Regions from separate parts of the Brevibacillus sp. genome, predicted to be linked through region 1. Evidence: riboswitches for the same ligand, from Rfam matches in the RefSeq annotation. Region 1 holds a riboswitch; each other region holds the start of a gene.
The links. Region 1 has a riboswitch for cyclic di-GMP ahead of ggt (gamma-glutamyltransferase). Riboswitches for the same ligand answer to the same signal wherever they lie in the genome.
Positions count from the first base shown of each region.

Region 2: another riboswitch for cyclic di-GMP. It lies ahead of DEP07_RS12680 (methyl-accepting chemotaxis protein); the one in region 1 lies ahead of ggt (gamma-glutamyltransferase).
Region 3: another riboswitch for cyclic di-GMP. It lies ahead of DEP07_RS26265 (methyl-accepting chemotaxis protein); the one in region 1 lies ahead of ggt (gamma-glutamyltransferase).
Region 4: another riboswitch for cyclic di-GMP. It lies ahead of DEP07_RS08060 (GNAT family N-acetyltransferase); the one in region 1 lies ahead of ggt (gamma-glutamyltransferase).

Region 1 covers NZ_DOTK01000049.1:261,067-264,559, reverse strand. Annotated here, with positions in the region: gene DEP07_RS16465 (methyl-accepting chemotaxis protein) at 1-72, opposite strand, end outside; gene ggt (gamma-glutamyltransferase) at 185-1,903, opposite strand; cyclic di-GMP riboswitch class I at 2,088-2,176, opposite strand; gene DEP07_RS16455 (SET domain-containing protein) at 2,423-3,040, shown strand; gene DEP07_RS16450 (glutamine--tRNA ligase/YqeY domain fusion protein) at 3,125-3,493, shown strand, end outside.
Region 2 covers NZ_DOTK01000043.1:46,155-49,647, forward strand. Annotated here, with positions in the region: gene DEP07_RS12675 (methyl-accepting chemotaxis protein) at 1-1,425, shown strand, start outside; cyclic di-GMP riboswitch class I at 1,648-1,748, shown strand; gene DEP07_RS12680 (methyl-accepting chemotaxis protein) at 1,821-3,493, shown strand, end outside.
Region 3 covers NZ_DOTK01000089.1:113,685-117,177, forward strand. Annotated here, with positions in the region: gene thrS (threonine--tRNA ligase) at 1-489, shown strand, start outside; gene DEP07_RS26265 (methyl-accepting chemotaxis protein) at 579-2,309, opposite strand; cyclic di-GMP riboswitch class II at 2,458-2,540, opposite strand; gene moaA (GTP 3',8-cyclase MoaA) at 2,729-3,493, shown strand, end outside.
Region 4 covers NZ_DOTK01000033.1:38,439-41,931, forward strand. Annotated here, with positions in the region: gene DEP07_RS08045 (AzlC family ABC transporter permease) at 1-325, opposite strand, end outside; gene DEP07_RS08050 (TrmB family transcriptional regulator) at 407-1,225, opposite strand; gene DEP07_RS08055 (hypothetical protein) at 1,331-1,513, opposite strand; cyclic di-GMP riboswitch class I at 1,708-1,791, shown strand; gene DEP07_RS08060 (GNAT family N-acetyltransferase) at 2,032-2,580, shown strand; gene DEP07_RS08065 (methyl-accepting chemotaxis protein) at 2,582-3,493, shown strand, end outside.

The DNA.
Region 1 (3,493 bases):
AGCAAGCGGGATGACCGCTACGGCAAGAAACCACAGGATCATTTTATTTCTGAGTTTGTTGAAAAAAGACATAGGCTCTCCACTCCTAATTGGTGGTTGATTCAACTGCGCGAGGCAAGGAACGCTGCCCGCACAGAGTAGACACAGCCAGACTGCTGAGAAGATTCAGCAGCCTGACCATCAGTTAATATCCCATTGCCGCGCCTTCCCCGCGAGGGTCTGCGCCGCCGAACTTCACGTTCGTTTGCGGATCGATCAAAATGGCGCCGGATTGTCCCATCGCATCTGTATAGGCTGCTTCCAGCTTTTCAACCGGATGTCCGCGCTTCACGAGTTCGTCCAACACTTCCTGTGGAATCCGGCTTTCGACTTTCAAATTGTTGGAGGCGGAGCCCCAGTTGCGTCCGTGCAGCCATCTTGGAGCTTCGATCGCATCCTGTACGCTGAAACCGAAGTCGACAATACGCGTTACGAGAGCCGCTTGCGTTTGTGGCTGTCCTTCGCCGCCTTGTGTTCCGTAAAGCAGGTAAGGCTTGTCCCCTTTGAAGAGCATGGCAGGGTTAATCGTATGGAAGGTGCGCTTTCCAGGCTCCAGGTGGTTAATGTGTTTCGGATCGAGAGAGAAGTAGCTTCCACGGTTTTGCAACAGGACGCCAGTGTCTTTCGCTACGATACCGGAACCCCAGTCAAAATAGTGGCTCTGGATGATCGAAACGGCGTTGCCGTCCTTGTCCACGACGCCAAACCAAGTAGTGTCCCCTTTTGGATCGAGCGGCTCTACTGCTTTTGCCGCTTGCTTCATATCGATGCGTGCTGCCAAATCTTTGCCGTGTTGCTTGGACAACAGCTCGTCCACCGGAATGTCGACGAAAGCAGGGTCTGTCAGCCATTTGTCACGGTCGGCAAAAGCTTGCTTGGTGGCTTCTACAATCGTGTGGTAGTAGTCCGGCGTCCCTTCGCCCATGCTCTTGAGGTCGAAGTTGTTCAACACGTTCAAGATCGAGAGCGAAGCCATGCCCTGGGAGTTGGGCGGTACGTTGTAAGCCTTGTAGCCGCGGTAGTCGACTGTAATCGGTTCTGCCCATGTGGAGGTGTGTTTTTCAAAGTCTTTCAAGGTGAGCAGCCCGCCGTTTTTCTGCATATCCGCTACGATTTTTTTGGCGACTTCGCCTTTGTAAAATCCGTCTGCTCCTTTTTTCGCAATGATTTGCAAAGTTTTGGCCAGGTCCTTTTGCTTGAGGATTTCGCCAGGCGCATACGGCTCTCCGTTCGGCTTCAGGAAGGTTTTGCGGAACCCTTCAAAGCGCTGGAGGTTTTTCAAATCGTTATCGTTCGGATCGATGGCGTATTTTGTCCAATAAACCTGGTTCGGTGAGACGGGATATCCATTTTCAGCGTATCCGATCGCCGGTTCGAGCAGCCTGTGCCACGGAAGCTTGTTGTTGCCCATGCTTTTGTGCGCGTAGTTGTACGCTTCCCACCAGCCGGAAACAACGCCTGGCACCGTATTGGCAGACTCGTAGCCGCGGGAAGGGATTTTTTCGTAGCCTTTGCCTTTGTAGTAGTCGATCGTTGCTTTTTCGCCAGCTCGTCCGCTGCCGTTCAGCGCTTTCAGTTCCTTGGTCTTGGCGTTGTAGATGAGCCAGAAGTTATCTCCGCCGATCGTTGTGTAATGCGGGTAGACGACGGCGAGAGTAGAAGCGGCGGTGATGGCGGCATCTACAGCGTTGCCGCCGTCTTCCAATGTTTTCAGGGCTGCTGCTGTAGCCAGATAGTGTGGTGTTGTTACCATTGCGTTTGGCGACATTGATGTTGGCCGATTAGCTGCTTGAACCGGAGACAGGGTTGCCAGGCCGATTGCAGTAGTCAATGCGACAGTAGAAAGTTTCTTCCAGAATGACATCGTATGAAGCCTCCTTGTATGTTTGATGAACGATTCCAACAATCCGACAGCTTTTCGCAGCCTCACCTCCTTAACTGAAAATGAATATTTTTACACATAAATACATAAATGGACAAAAATAGACAATTGTTGCGCAAAAAAAGACCAATGATATAGGATCATTGGTCTTGTCCTACACCAATACTTCGGTAGCTGGCTGGCATGCCCGCTTGTGCGGAGGTAGCCCCTCTAGCTTTGCGTCGCCGGATTTCCCCGGGTTTGCCGTTTCGATATCAATGGGTAACGCATCCAGTTGATAATAGAAAACTGATTCAATTGTTACAGGAAAATTTTCCTAATCATCCGTTTGTCAATAATATAGACTATTTGTCGATTGGGGTAAATAAGAAAAATTTTTTTAATCTAGAAAAAAAGGGAGGAACAGGGAGTTGTGCGTTTTTCCCGACATTCACACACCACTATTGGCCGAACTGCTTATGATGGTAAAAACGCACATTTGCCAAGGAGTGAATCAAGGCCATGATGCATCCCGATACGGAGCTTCGCTATATCAACGATGAAATCGGGTACGGTGTTTTTGCGACAAAATTGATCCCGAAAGGCACGATTGTCTGGGCACAGGATGACCTGGATCAGGTATTGGACCCGGCATATGTGGAAAAACTGGACCCATTGAGAAAGCAGGATGTGCAGAAGTATTCCTTCAAAAATCAGTTTGGAAAATACATCTTGTGCTGGGATAAGGCCCGATTTGTGAACCACAGCTTCCATGCGACCTGCGTGGCGACGATGTACGACTTGGAGCTGGCTGCCAGAGACATTTTGCCGGGGGAAGAGCTGACCGATGATTACGGTACGCTGAATCTGGATGAACCGTTTGATTGCTTGCCGGAGCCGGGCACGAATCGATCGCGGGTGATGCCTGATGACTTGCTGCGCTATTATCGGCAGTGGGATGAGGTTGCAGCTGAAGCTTTCGCCCGGTTCAATCATGTTGAACAGCCGCTGCTCCACCTGGTTCGACCCAAGCATTTGAAAATTATTCGCGGCATAACCGAGCAGCGTCGTTCCCTCGACTCTATCATTTCGTTGTACTGCCAGCCGCAATCCCAATGGCAAAAAGAGCAGGAATGGTAGAGACAGCGGGCCGGACAACGGCCCGATTTTGTTGAACTCTGGGAAGAGAATCAGTATTATGGAATGTAAAGGTGAAGTGAAAGGTTGATTTCATTGGAAAACAAGGTAGCGTCATCCAATTTTATCCGCAATATCGTGATTGACGACTTGCAAGAAGGCAAGGTCAAGGAAGTCATTACCCGCTTTCCGCCGGAACCGAACGGGTATCTTCATATTGGACATGCAAAAGCCATCTGCCTCAACTTTGAGCTGGCAAGCGAGTTCAAAGGAAAGGCCCACCTCCGTTTTGACGATACCAATCCGGTGAAAGAAGACACAGAGTACGTGGAAGCAATCAAAACAGATGTACAGTGGCTCGGCTTTGAATGGGACGGGCTGTTTTTTGCATCGGATTACTTTGAAGAAATGTACAAGCGTGCGGTGTTGCTGATCCAAAAGGGCAAAGCCTACGTG
Region 2 (3,493 bases), on a different contig from region 1:
AATAAAATTGTCATTTGCATTGGATGGCTTATGGTAGTACTGCAAGTAGCGATCGATATAACACGAGGTTTAAGCCTTGCTTTTGTCATTCAGTGGTTCGTGTTTGCCGGGATTTGTTTGCTGCTGATGTGGATGAACCGCGCAGCGAAAACCATTTTGCTCATTCCGTATGTCTTGGTTGGCGTCCTTTCTCTTATTTGTGTTATGCATTTGCTTACTTTTCCCCGGACAGCCGAGAGGAGTATGCTAAATTTGTTCGAGTACCTCGCTCTTGTATCTCTTTATCCCAACTATCGCCCTGTTATTGCGATGTCAGTTGTAGCCATCATTACTGCGAATCTAGGTCAATATCTGAATGTTTATGCAGATGCAAATAATGTTCCGCTCGTCGTGGTTGCCATCATCACGATCTATGTCGCAAAGCTTAACGAGAACGTGTATTTGCAAGCGGAAAGCCGGCATAAGGAAACGCTGTTTGCTAAACAGCAAATCGAGCAAATTTTTGGTAAGGTGTTACATTCGGTGGAGACGCTTAAACAATTCAGCTTGTCGCTAAAAGATAATGTCCTTTTTACGGAACGCGTCTCTCGGGAAGTATTGACGTCTTTTTCCGAGGTGGCTAAAGGCGTGCAACTGCAGGCAGCAAGTGTCGGCGATATCTCCAACTCCGTACAAGATTCAAATCATGGAGTTCAGCGAGTAGCCGCCAGTTCGCAGCGCATGAAAGATTTAACATTAGCGACTGTGAAGGTAACGGAAGAAGGAAATGAACAGGTGTCGACGCTAACGAAACAAATGGCTCATATCAGTACGATCATCGATAAAACCGTGACGTTGATGAACGAGCTTCATGAACGAAATCAGCAAATCGGTTCTGTTCTTTCCAAGATTAGCGAGATCTCCAACCAAACCAACCTGCTGGCCTTGAATGCTGCCATCGAAGCAGCGCGTGCGGGAGAGCACGGGCGGGGTTTTGCCGTGGTTTCTGATGAAGTGAGGAAGCTGGCTGTCCATTCACAGCAATCGACGGAAGAAATAGCAGGCATATTGGTGGATATCCAAAATAAGACAAGCGACCTTGCCAAGCAAATCATTACCGGACAAGCCGCTGTTGTAGACAGTCAAAACGCTGCGCAGCACACAGAATCCATACTAAAACAAATTACAAATAACGCGAATAGCGTTGTGATTCAAGCGGGCGAGGTTGAGACGCTCATTCATGCGTTGGAGAATGGCTCGCTGCGGATTGTGGATGAAATCACCCAGATTTATAGCGTAACGGAACAATCGAGTGCGTCTGTAGAGCAAGTATTGGCGAGTGTAGACGAACAAACAGAACGGATTGAACAAATTGTGGCAAGCTTTAGAGAGTTGGAGCTGCTTACCGATACGTTAAGCAGCTTGGCTGTGGAGTCTGGGAAGTAGCTATGATCTGATAGCATCCCCTTTAAGTAGACATGGTGTGAAAAGCGCACAATGGTTTACTTGGAGGGGCTTTTTTGTAATTTTATGCAAGAAAAGTAGTTTAGCTATCAAACAAATCGGGTAAAGATTTCGTGTGGAAAAAAATCCAAGGCATTATTTGAAAGTTAACCCACATTTTTACTTTCGTGTGCTATAGTAAATTTATAAACAAAATACGACAAAAAATGACAAAGGCAAACCTGTTGAAAGGCAGGGACGCAAAGCCACGGGTCTAAGGCAAGCAGATTGCATTTCTCTGCTGCTACGATAGCCGGGTTGCCATGCCGAACGCAAAAAGGCTGTCCGGGTGGCAGTCTTTTTTGTTGTGAAAAAAAGGATAGGAGGTACACCGTGTGATGGAATCAAGTCTAAAGAAAAAGTTAATTGTCGTTATGTGCCTGCTTTTGATCATCAGCTTGGGCACGGTATGCGGGGCCAGCTACTACAGCTCTTCGCAATTGCTATCATCGAGCCTGGACAAAGAAGCGGAACTGACAGCCAGCAATCTATCCATCCGTATCGACAGCTTCTTCCAGGAAAAAATCGGAATCGTGGAAACAGTCGGGGAGATGATGTCCTCAGACAACAATTTCGAGCATGACTTGAGGCTGATTCAGGAAGCGCAAAAGAAAAACCCTGAGTTTGAAACGTTTTTCTTTTCCTATGACTTGAGCGGCAAAAAGGTCATCAACTTCAAAGGAGAGGAAACCAATCCTTCCGACCGTCCGCATTTTCAGGAAGCAGGAAAAGGCGAAGGGAAAATCATCGTATCCGAGCCGGTTGTTTCCCAACGGACAGGCAATAACATTGTGACGGTCATTTTGCCATTGATGAAAGACAACCGCCAATACGGCTATGTCGGCTCTACTATCCCAATCAATGAGATTCAAAAAACGGTTTCCGAAGAGAAATTCGGGCACAGCGGCTATGCTTTTCTCGTCAGCAAAAAAGGAACGTATATCTGGCATCCGAATAGCGAGTTTATTTTGAAGCAATCCGTGCTGGAAAGCGACATTCCTGAGCTGAAAACGGCATTTGAAGCGACGCAGCAAGGCGGGCATGGAATTATTCAATACCAGCAGGAGCAAACGGCGCAGTTCTCCTCGTACGCATCGACGAAACTGAACTGGGGCGTATTCATCACGGCTCCGGTCAAAGATTTGCACGCTCCGGTAAATGAGCTGTCGATCAAGCTGCTTGCGATTTCACTGGTTGTGTTGGCGCTCGGGATCATTTTCGTATACTGGCTGTCTGTTCGCCTGGTGAAACCGATTCAGCGTCTGAACCAAGTGGTCAATGTGGTGGCGCAAGGGAATCTCACGCAGACCGTTACGGTAGACGGCAAGGATGAGCTTGCGGTGCTTTCCCGTGACTTCAACCAGACTGTTGCGCACTTGAAAGGTCTGATTGAGGGGGTATCGCAATCTTCCGAGCAGGTGCTGCGCTTTACTCAGGAAGTATCGGCAGGCATTGAGCATGCGACGGAAAACGTCAATCGCATCGGGCAATCGATCAATCAAATTGCAGGCGGAGCGGAAGCGCAGGCGACCAGCTCCAAAGATGTCGCGCTGTCCATGAATGATATGGCAGCAGGGATCGTGAAAATCGCCGAGACATCTGCGCATGTTTCCGAGGCGGCGCGCGAGGCTTCGGAACAGGCTGAGCAAGGAACGACTGTCGTGGAGCAGGCGGTGCGGCAAATGGGCAGCATCGGCGAAGGAACAACCAAAGCAACTGAGGCCATCGAACGTTTGAACAGCCGCTCCAAGGAAATCGAAGGGATTCTCGATACGATCAGCCAGTTGACGTCGCAAATCAACCTGCTCGCTCTCAATGCGTCGATTGAGGCTGCGCGGGCTGGCGAGCATGGACGAGGCTTTGCCGTCGTGGCCGGAGAAGTGAAAAATCTCGCTCACCAATCCGAGGAATCGGCTGCGAAAATAGCGACACTGATTCACGAAATCCAACAGGATACCCGTCATGCCGTCGAAGTGATGAACACAGGCAACCGCGAAGCGCACGAAGGAAT
Region 3 (3,493 bases), on a different contig from region 1:
AAACGCCGCCACCAATGCGGAACGATCCAGCTCGACTTCCAGATGCCAGAGAAGTTTGACCTGACTTATATTGGCCAGGACAACGAGAAGCACCGTCCGGTTGTCTTGCACCGTGCGATGTACGGCTCGATGGAGCGCTTCATCGGCATCCTGATCGAGCACTATGCCGGGGCGTTCCCAGTATGGCTGACCCCGGTTCAGGCTCGCCTGATGAACATCAGCGAGGTACACATTCCTTATGCCGAGCAAGTCAAAGAAAAACTGCAACAAGCAGGAATCCGCGTGGAGCTGGATGCGCGCAACGAAAAAATCGGCTACAAAATCCGCGAAGCGCAAGTGCAAAAAATCCCGTACATGCTGGTCATCGGTGAAAAAGAGATGGCTGACGGCACACTGTCTGTTCGCAGACGCGGCGTAGGCGACGAAGGTGCCATGACTGTGGATGCCTTCGTGGAAAAAATCCGCGCTGAAATCAACGAAATGAAGTAAAAACAACAAAACGGTCATGAAAAAGGGCAGTCTCTTCCGCGATGAAGAGAACTGCCCTTTTTGCTTTTTTCGTGATTCGTGAAAGGAAATTACAGAGCGGATTCCAGGCGGGACAACAGGGAGACGACCTCGCTCGATGCCTCCTGGAGCAAGAGATACGTTTGCTGCGCTCCCGCCAGATCTTGAGCCTGGTACTGCTCGACGGCTTGCTTGGCGTAAGCATGAACCATCCGGTGCGGCTCCTCAAGCTTTTTGAAGATCGGATTGTTTCGCACTTGGGCAGACAACTCGCCATAGTACCAGTTCCCGAGACGGCATGTGTGGTGGGAGCCCATTTCGCTTGCGTTCAAGTGCTCCAAGCCCAAAAACATGTTGTAAATTTTCCATTTCCACAGAAGATGGTCGGTTTTTGCCACGCGGACGATGTCTTTCGAGCTGAGCTTGACGTTGATCGTAAAGAATGTTTTGCGGTAATCGTCCATTTTTCGGCTCAATTCCAAAATCAGCTGGGCCGTATCCTTGGCGATTTCCTGCGAATGCGCGCTCAAGTCAAAGATCGTGGAGTTGCGGCGGGCAATGTCCGTTACGGAAGAAGCCTGCTCCTCGGTCATGGCGGCAATTTGCGAGGTCGATTGGCTGATTTCCTGCATCGCGGTCACAATTTTGTTCAAGGCGACGTCAGCGTATTGGGCCTCACTCACACAGCGCTCAACCAGTTTGCCTGTATCGTCCATTTGCTGGGTCACCTGATTGGAGACATGCTGCAACGATGCCATATTGGTTGTAATTTGGCTGATTTGTTCTTTTGTATGCTCGGCCAATTTGCGAACTTCCGAGGCGACAACCGCGAAGCCGCGCCCCTGGTCGCCTGCCCGCGCAGCCTCGATACTGGCGTTGAGGGCGAGCAGATTCGTTTGCTCGGCGATTTCCCGAATAATATGCACGACATCCTGGGTCTGGTGAATCTCCTGATCGAGCTTGTTGACGCGGCCCATGACCTCTTCGAAGACGCGCCCGACTTGGCGGATGTCTCCCAGCGCGGCATTGATGATCTGCCTGCTCTGTTCTGCGGAGTGGACGGCATCGTCCGTTCCTTCCGCCACCTTGATAGCGTGGTTGGCCACTTCCTGAATGGAAGCGCTCATTTCTTCCGTAGCTGCTGTCACGCTGTGGCTTTCCTCAATTTGTTCGTCCATGCCCGAGATGAGCTGTTTGGTCGTATCGAGCTGTGTCATATGATTCAACATGTCGGAGATGCCGAACAAAAATGATTTGAACGTCTCTTCCATATATACTTCCACGATCAGTTGCTGATCGAACGCTGCCAGTTTTTGGACGGATGTGACCATTTGCATCATTTGATGCGGCTGATGGCTCCATTTTTCCATCAAGATCGATGTCATGATCTGAATCAACATATGATGAGCGGAGATAAAATGATCGGCTGTCAGATGAATGCGGCTGTGAACTTGTCCAATCACAATTCTCGTCTTCACGTATTCGTAATCCACATTCGCCTGCAGAAACTGTTCAAGATACAACTCCAATGTGTGTTTCAATTTTCCTAGTGTTGAGTGGTCGAGAATCAGTTTTTGCAATTGATCAACAGCCGTGATTGCGCCGTAAAATTGGTCGACAATCTTCGCTTTAAAGGGCGAAAGCGTTTCGGCAGCATTTTTGACATGGGCGAGCGTGTCTTGATCCACCCCTAAAAAGGACAAGCGCTCCTTTACTCGTTCTCCTACTTGATCGATGTCAGTCGTGTGAGAGGATTTTACGTACTCTGTCCATGGCTTTGTTTTCTTCGTAAAAAATGGCATGCAGACCTCCGGATTCTTTGCTTTTCTCTTTTTTAGTCGTTCGCTTCAAAACGGGGGAAGAGAGCATACGTCAATGGTGCTTTGGTGAGTGAATTGGCGATAGTGGACACGACAAATGTTCTGGGATAAAATAAACCGACCCTACAGCAATAATAGGGTCGGTTGCACTACTCACTCCCAGCCATTCAAGTGCCCACATACAAATCGCTGATCATCGCTTCCACTTTCAGTTATACAATTTCACAATATATAGTCATATTAGCTTATATTAATTGAAAAAGGGAATAGCAAAAATGAGCTATTTACACTTTCAAGCAAAATATTATGGTTTTGCATAGGAACAACCAGGCGAAAGTGCAGGAAAGCTATTACGCCCGATCGTGGATATGATACGCTAGGAAAAAGGAGAGTGACAGCCAATGCCAGAGCAGTCGCCACTCGTTGATACACGAAATCGCCCTCTCCGCGATTTGCGTATTTCCGTGACAGACAAATGCAATTTTCGTTGCAGATACTGCATGCCTGCGGAAATTTTTGGACCGGACTTTGAGTTTTTGCCGCAGCACAAGCTGCTTTCATTTGAAGAGATTGTTCGCCTGACCGACATTTTCGCCTCGCTTGGCGTCCAGAAAATCAGAATTACAGGTGGAGAGCCGCTCATGCGCAGAGGCTTGCCTGTGTTAATTGAAATGATAAAAAAAGTAGCAGGTATTCACGACATCGCTATGACCACCAACGGTTCGTTGCTCGTCCGCCACGCGCAGGCTCTGAAGGAAGCAGGACTTGACCGCGTGACAGTCAGTCTCGACAGTCTGGACAACGAGCGGTTCGGCACATTGAACGGCAGGGGCTATCCGGTAGAAGCCGTGCTGGACGGCATACGGGCGGCGGCTGAAGCAGGTCTTGGCGTGAAAATCAACATGGTCGTGCAGCGGGGAGTGAATGACCAAGATATTTTGCCGATGGCCAAATACTTCCGCGAGCAGGGGCATACTTTGCGCTTCATTGAATTTATGGATGTCGGAAACTCCAATGGCTGGAAGCTGGATCAGGTCGTGCCGTCCAGCGAAATCGTCGGCATGATTCACCAGGAGATGCCGCTTGTTCCGATCGAGGCAAATTACTTCGGGGAGGTCGCTTCGCGCTATCGCTACGAGGACGGGGATCAGGAGATCGGGCTGATT
Region 4 (3,493 bases), on a different contig from region 1:
CAACCCCGAATGTTTCGTCCGTCAACAGCGAGCCTACCAGCATGTTCTTGAACGCTGACAAATGGCGAAAATAAGGAGAGAGAGCCGCACTCAGCAAAATATGGCGCAAATTCACAAACAAAATCGTAATGATAATTCCTGTAGCCGAGCTGCCCGCCGCGATCATGCCTGCCGCGATGAACTGTGCAGAGCCTGCGTACAGCAAAATGCTCATCAAAGCAATTTCCATGATGCTCAGCCCAGCCGTCTTTTCCAGGACACCTGCCGCAAATCCGATGCTCAAATAACCGAGCAAGGTCGGAATGCAATCTTTGACCCCCTGCATGAAGCTTCCCTGATCTCTTGCGTTCGACAACGTTTCTACGTGCAGTTGCTCTCGCCCCACTGTTCTCCCTCTCTCTCTTTTTCACTGCTGGTTAAGAAAGCTTTTTCCCGTAACCACCTGGTAAAGATCCGGTTTGTTTCGCCAAAGCGTCTCGACTTTTTCCGGTCCCAGCACCTTTGTCACTTCTGCAAACATAATGTCGTGGCGAATGTACTCGACAGCCACCAAAACGAGAGCCGGGTCCTTCGTTTTGACGGCCCAGGCAGCCGTATTTGGCGCAAAATTGGCGATCAGGACTTCCTCCAAATCTCGCGCCACGATCGTGAGATGCCCGCCCATGCGCTCTTCTGCGACATCTGGCGCCATGTAGTCATGGTGATACGTCGTTCCCACCCGCGTCTGTGCTTGCCCAAACAGCACGGTAAAAACAGAAATGCCTGCCTCTGTGCACGCATCTACACTTTCCTGGATAGCCGGCACCTGCGGCTCCCAGATCGACAGCCATACTTCTCCTGTCGCCTGCTTGATCATTTGCCGCATCTCCGTCAGCACCAGTTCGTCGCCGCTGATCCGGCGAATCACATCGACTTCTTGCTCAGACTCCAAAGCGGACAAGCTTTTTTCCAAATAGTCGAAGGACTGCTCGAACTGTCCACGCAATCTGCGAATCAACTCTCTGGCCGCAAGCGGCGCGTAAGTCACAGGCTCTGAAGGCACCGTATAGACCGCCCCTTTTTCCAGCAGCTTGCCTATGACCTCGTAAATCATCGAGCGCGGTACGCCGGAGCGCTTGCTGATTTCGTATCCGGTAATCGGAGAATGCTTCAACAAGCCAATGTAAGCCTTGCACTCGTATTGGGAAAAACCGAGCTTTTGCAACTCTTTGTAAATGTCGTCCATATCGTCCTCTTTAGTCGTTAGTCTTATACTCACTATAATGCCTCTCCCGCCAAACATGCAACAAAAAAAGCCCTCGGCATTCGAGAGCTTTTTTCACACATGCTGTTAAGCGATTTCTTTCACTTTAATATAAGAAACGTTTCGCACATTGATGACGATGTCGTCGTACTGGAGCCATCCATCTTTCTGGTTGGCGACCATCTGGATGATCTCTTCCGGTTCTGTCGTCTCAATGCGGATCACTTCTCCCCCTGAAAAGTGAAATTCGATTGTTTTCGTCTCTGCCATCCTCTCATCCCTCCTCTTCTCTCTATCTTTATCGGATGGATGGTAAAATTTTGTTACGCTACTCTTACCGTTACCTTAATTCTGACTATTTTTATAAAGAATTGGTTATTTTTACCCTACCAAAACTTGACAAGACTGTTTCTTTTGGATTATATTTTGCATGATTCGACATGACTATACATTTTTCGCAAACTGAATGACAAAGGCAAAGTCATCGAAAGGTGGCGACGCAAAACCACGGGTCTAAAGTCTTCGACCATGACAGCCGGGTTGCCATACATCATGTGCGTAATTGTGCGATGATGGTGACTGAAGGCTGTTCCCGTGTGTGGAATGGCCTTTTTTGTGTGAAAAACGTCTCGACGTTTTTCAGGAAATTGGATGTGGCCGCTTGCGGTCAACAAAACGGTCATGGCCGTTTTGTGTGCAATCTCATAGAAAGGAGGCGCCAGTCCATCTATCAACAGTAAACTTGTACATGAAAAATCAAAAGAGAGATAAAAATGGAGTGGAGTATTATGTACAAACTGGTTGATTCAGTAGAGTCTTTGGCGAGTTTTCACCAAATCAAGGAGAGCGTTTGGACCTCCATGGGCTTTGAAATGGAATACGTCAAAAATGGTTCCGATGCTTATTTGCTATTGTCAGAAGATGACGAAGCAGGCGGTACTTTTGAATTTACGCCACATGAAAAATCTTCTGCTTTTCTCCGCGATTTGTTTCAGGACGTGTTGAGCGCCGATATGAAAGTGGTGGAAGTAGACAGTTTCGCCGTCTTGCCGAAATACCGCGGAAAACTGGGACGTTGGGGCGTTGCCCTCATGATCGATTATGCTGAAAAACACGGTTATACGCATGCAGTCGGTTTAGCAGACCCGGCTTTTTTTCAGTTGATTAATACAAAATACAACGTCAAAGCGACACAAGTGAAGGATATGGTCTATTACAAAGGGGCGAACGCCATCCCGACCATTTTTCACCTGCAGGAAGCCTATACAAGCAAGGACCATCCCGCATTTTCCTGGTATCAAACGCTTTGCAAACAAATAAAAGTTGAGGTTAGCTGACATGGAACTTTTACAAAGAAGAAATAATTGGGTCGTCATTGTTTTTGCAAGCATCATTACCGTGGTGCAAATCGTGAATCTCATCATGGGAGTGCCGATTTCCTTCGTCTTGACTGTGCTCGGTATTTTGTACGGAGTGCTGGCGCCGTTCGCGTATTTGTCCAATCGTCCGGCGTGGCGCGACAAAATGGCTCCATTCATGAAGTTTTTCAACTTCGCGGTAATCGGCATCTTCATGTTCATAATTACCGGGCTTGATCCTTGGCTGGTCAATATTATGACCATCATGTTCTTCGTAGCCGTCATGGGGATTTATCAGGACAGGCTGATCAACATTTTGACGATCGTGGCAGCGCTCGGGATCGTCACGTACTACTTCCTGACAAATGGCGAGGCGATTTTTTATACCTCCAATCCGGTTCATTTGATGTACTACCTGCTTACCTTCTGCTTCGTATCGGCAACAAGCATGATGCACGCGATATTCAACAACAGACTGCAACAGGAGAGCGAAGAACAGAAGCAGCAGGCGATCGCTTCCAAAGAATCGCTGCAACGCATTTTGGATCAGATCAACGAATCGCTCAGCTCTGTGCAGGAATACCAGGAGAATCTGAACAAGGTGACGGATGGCGTGAATGTCCGGGCAGTTGAAACCGTCGCTTCCCTTCAGGAAATCATGCGCTCCTTCTCTGTGCAAACCGACAACACAAACGAGCTGCGCCGCGAGATGGGCACGACCAATCTCCAGGTAGAAGACATGACCCGTTCTGTTACAGAGATGCACGATTACGTAGAATCGACGAAAGAAGCGACCAATGAAAGCGGCAAGCGCATCAATAACATCGGCAGCGACTTTGAACGCTTCATCAAGGACATCCAGGATACGAACCGACTGATTCAAGAGCTGAAC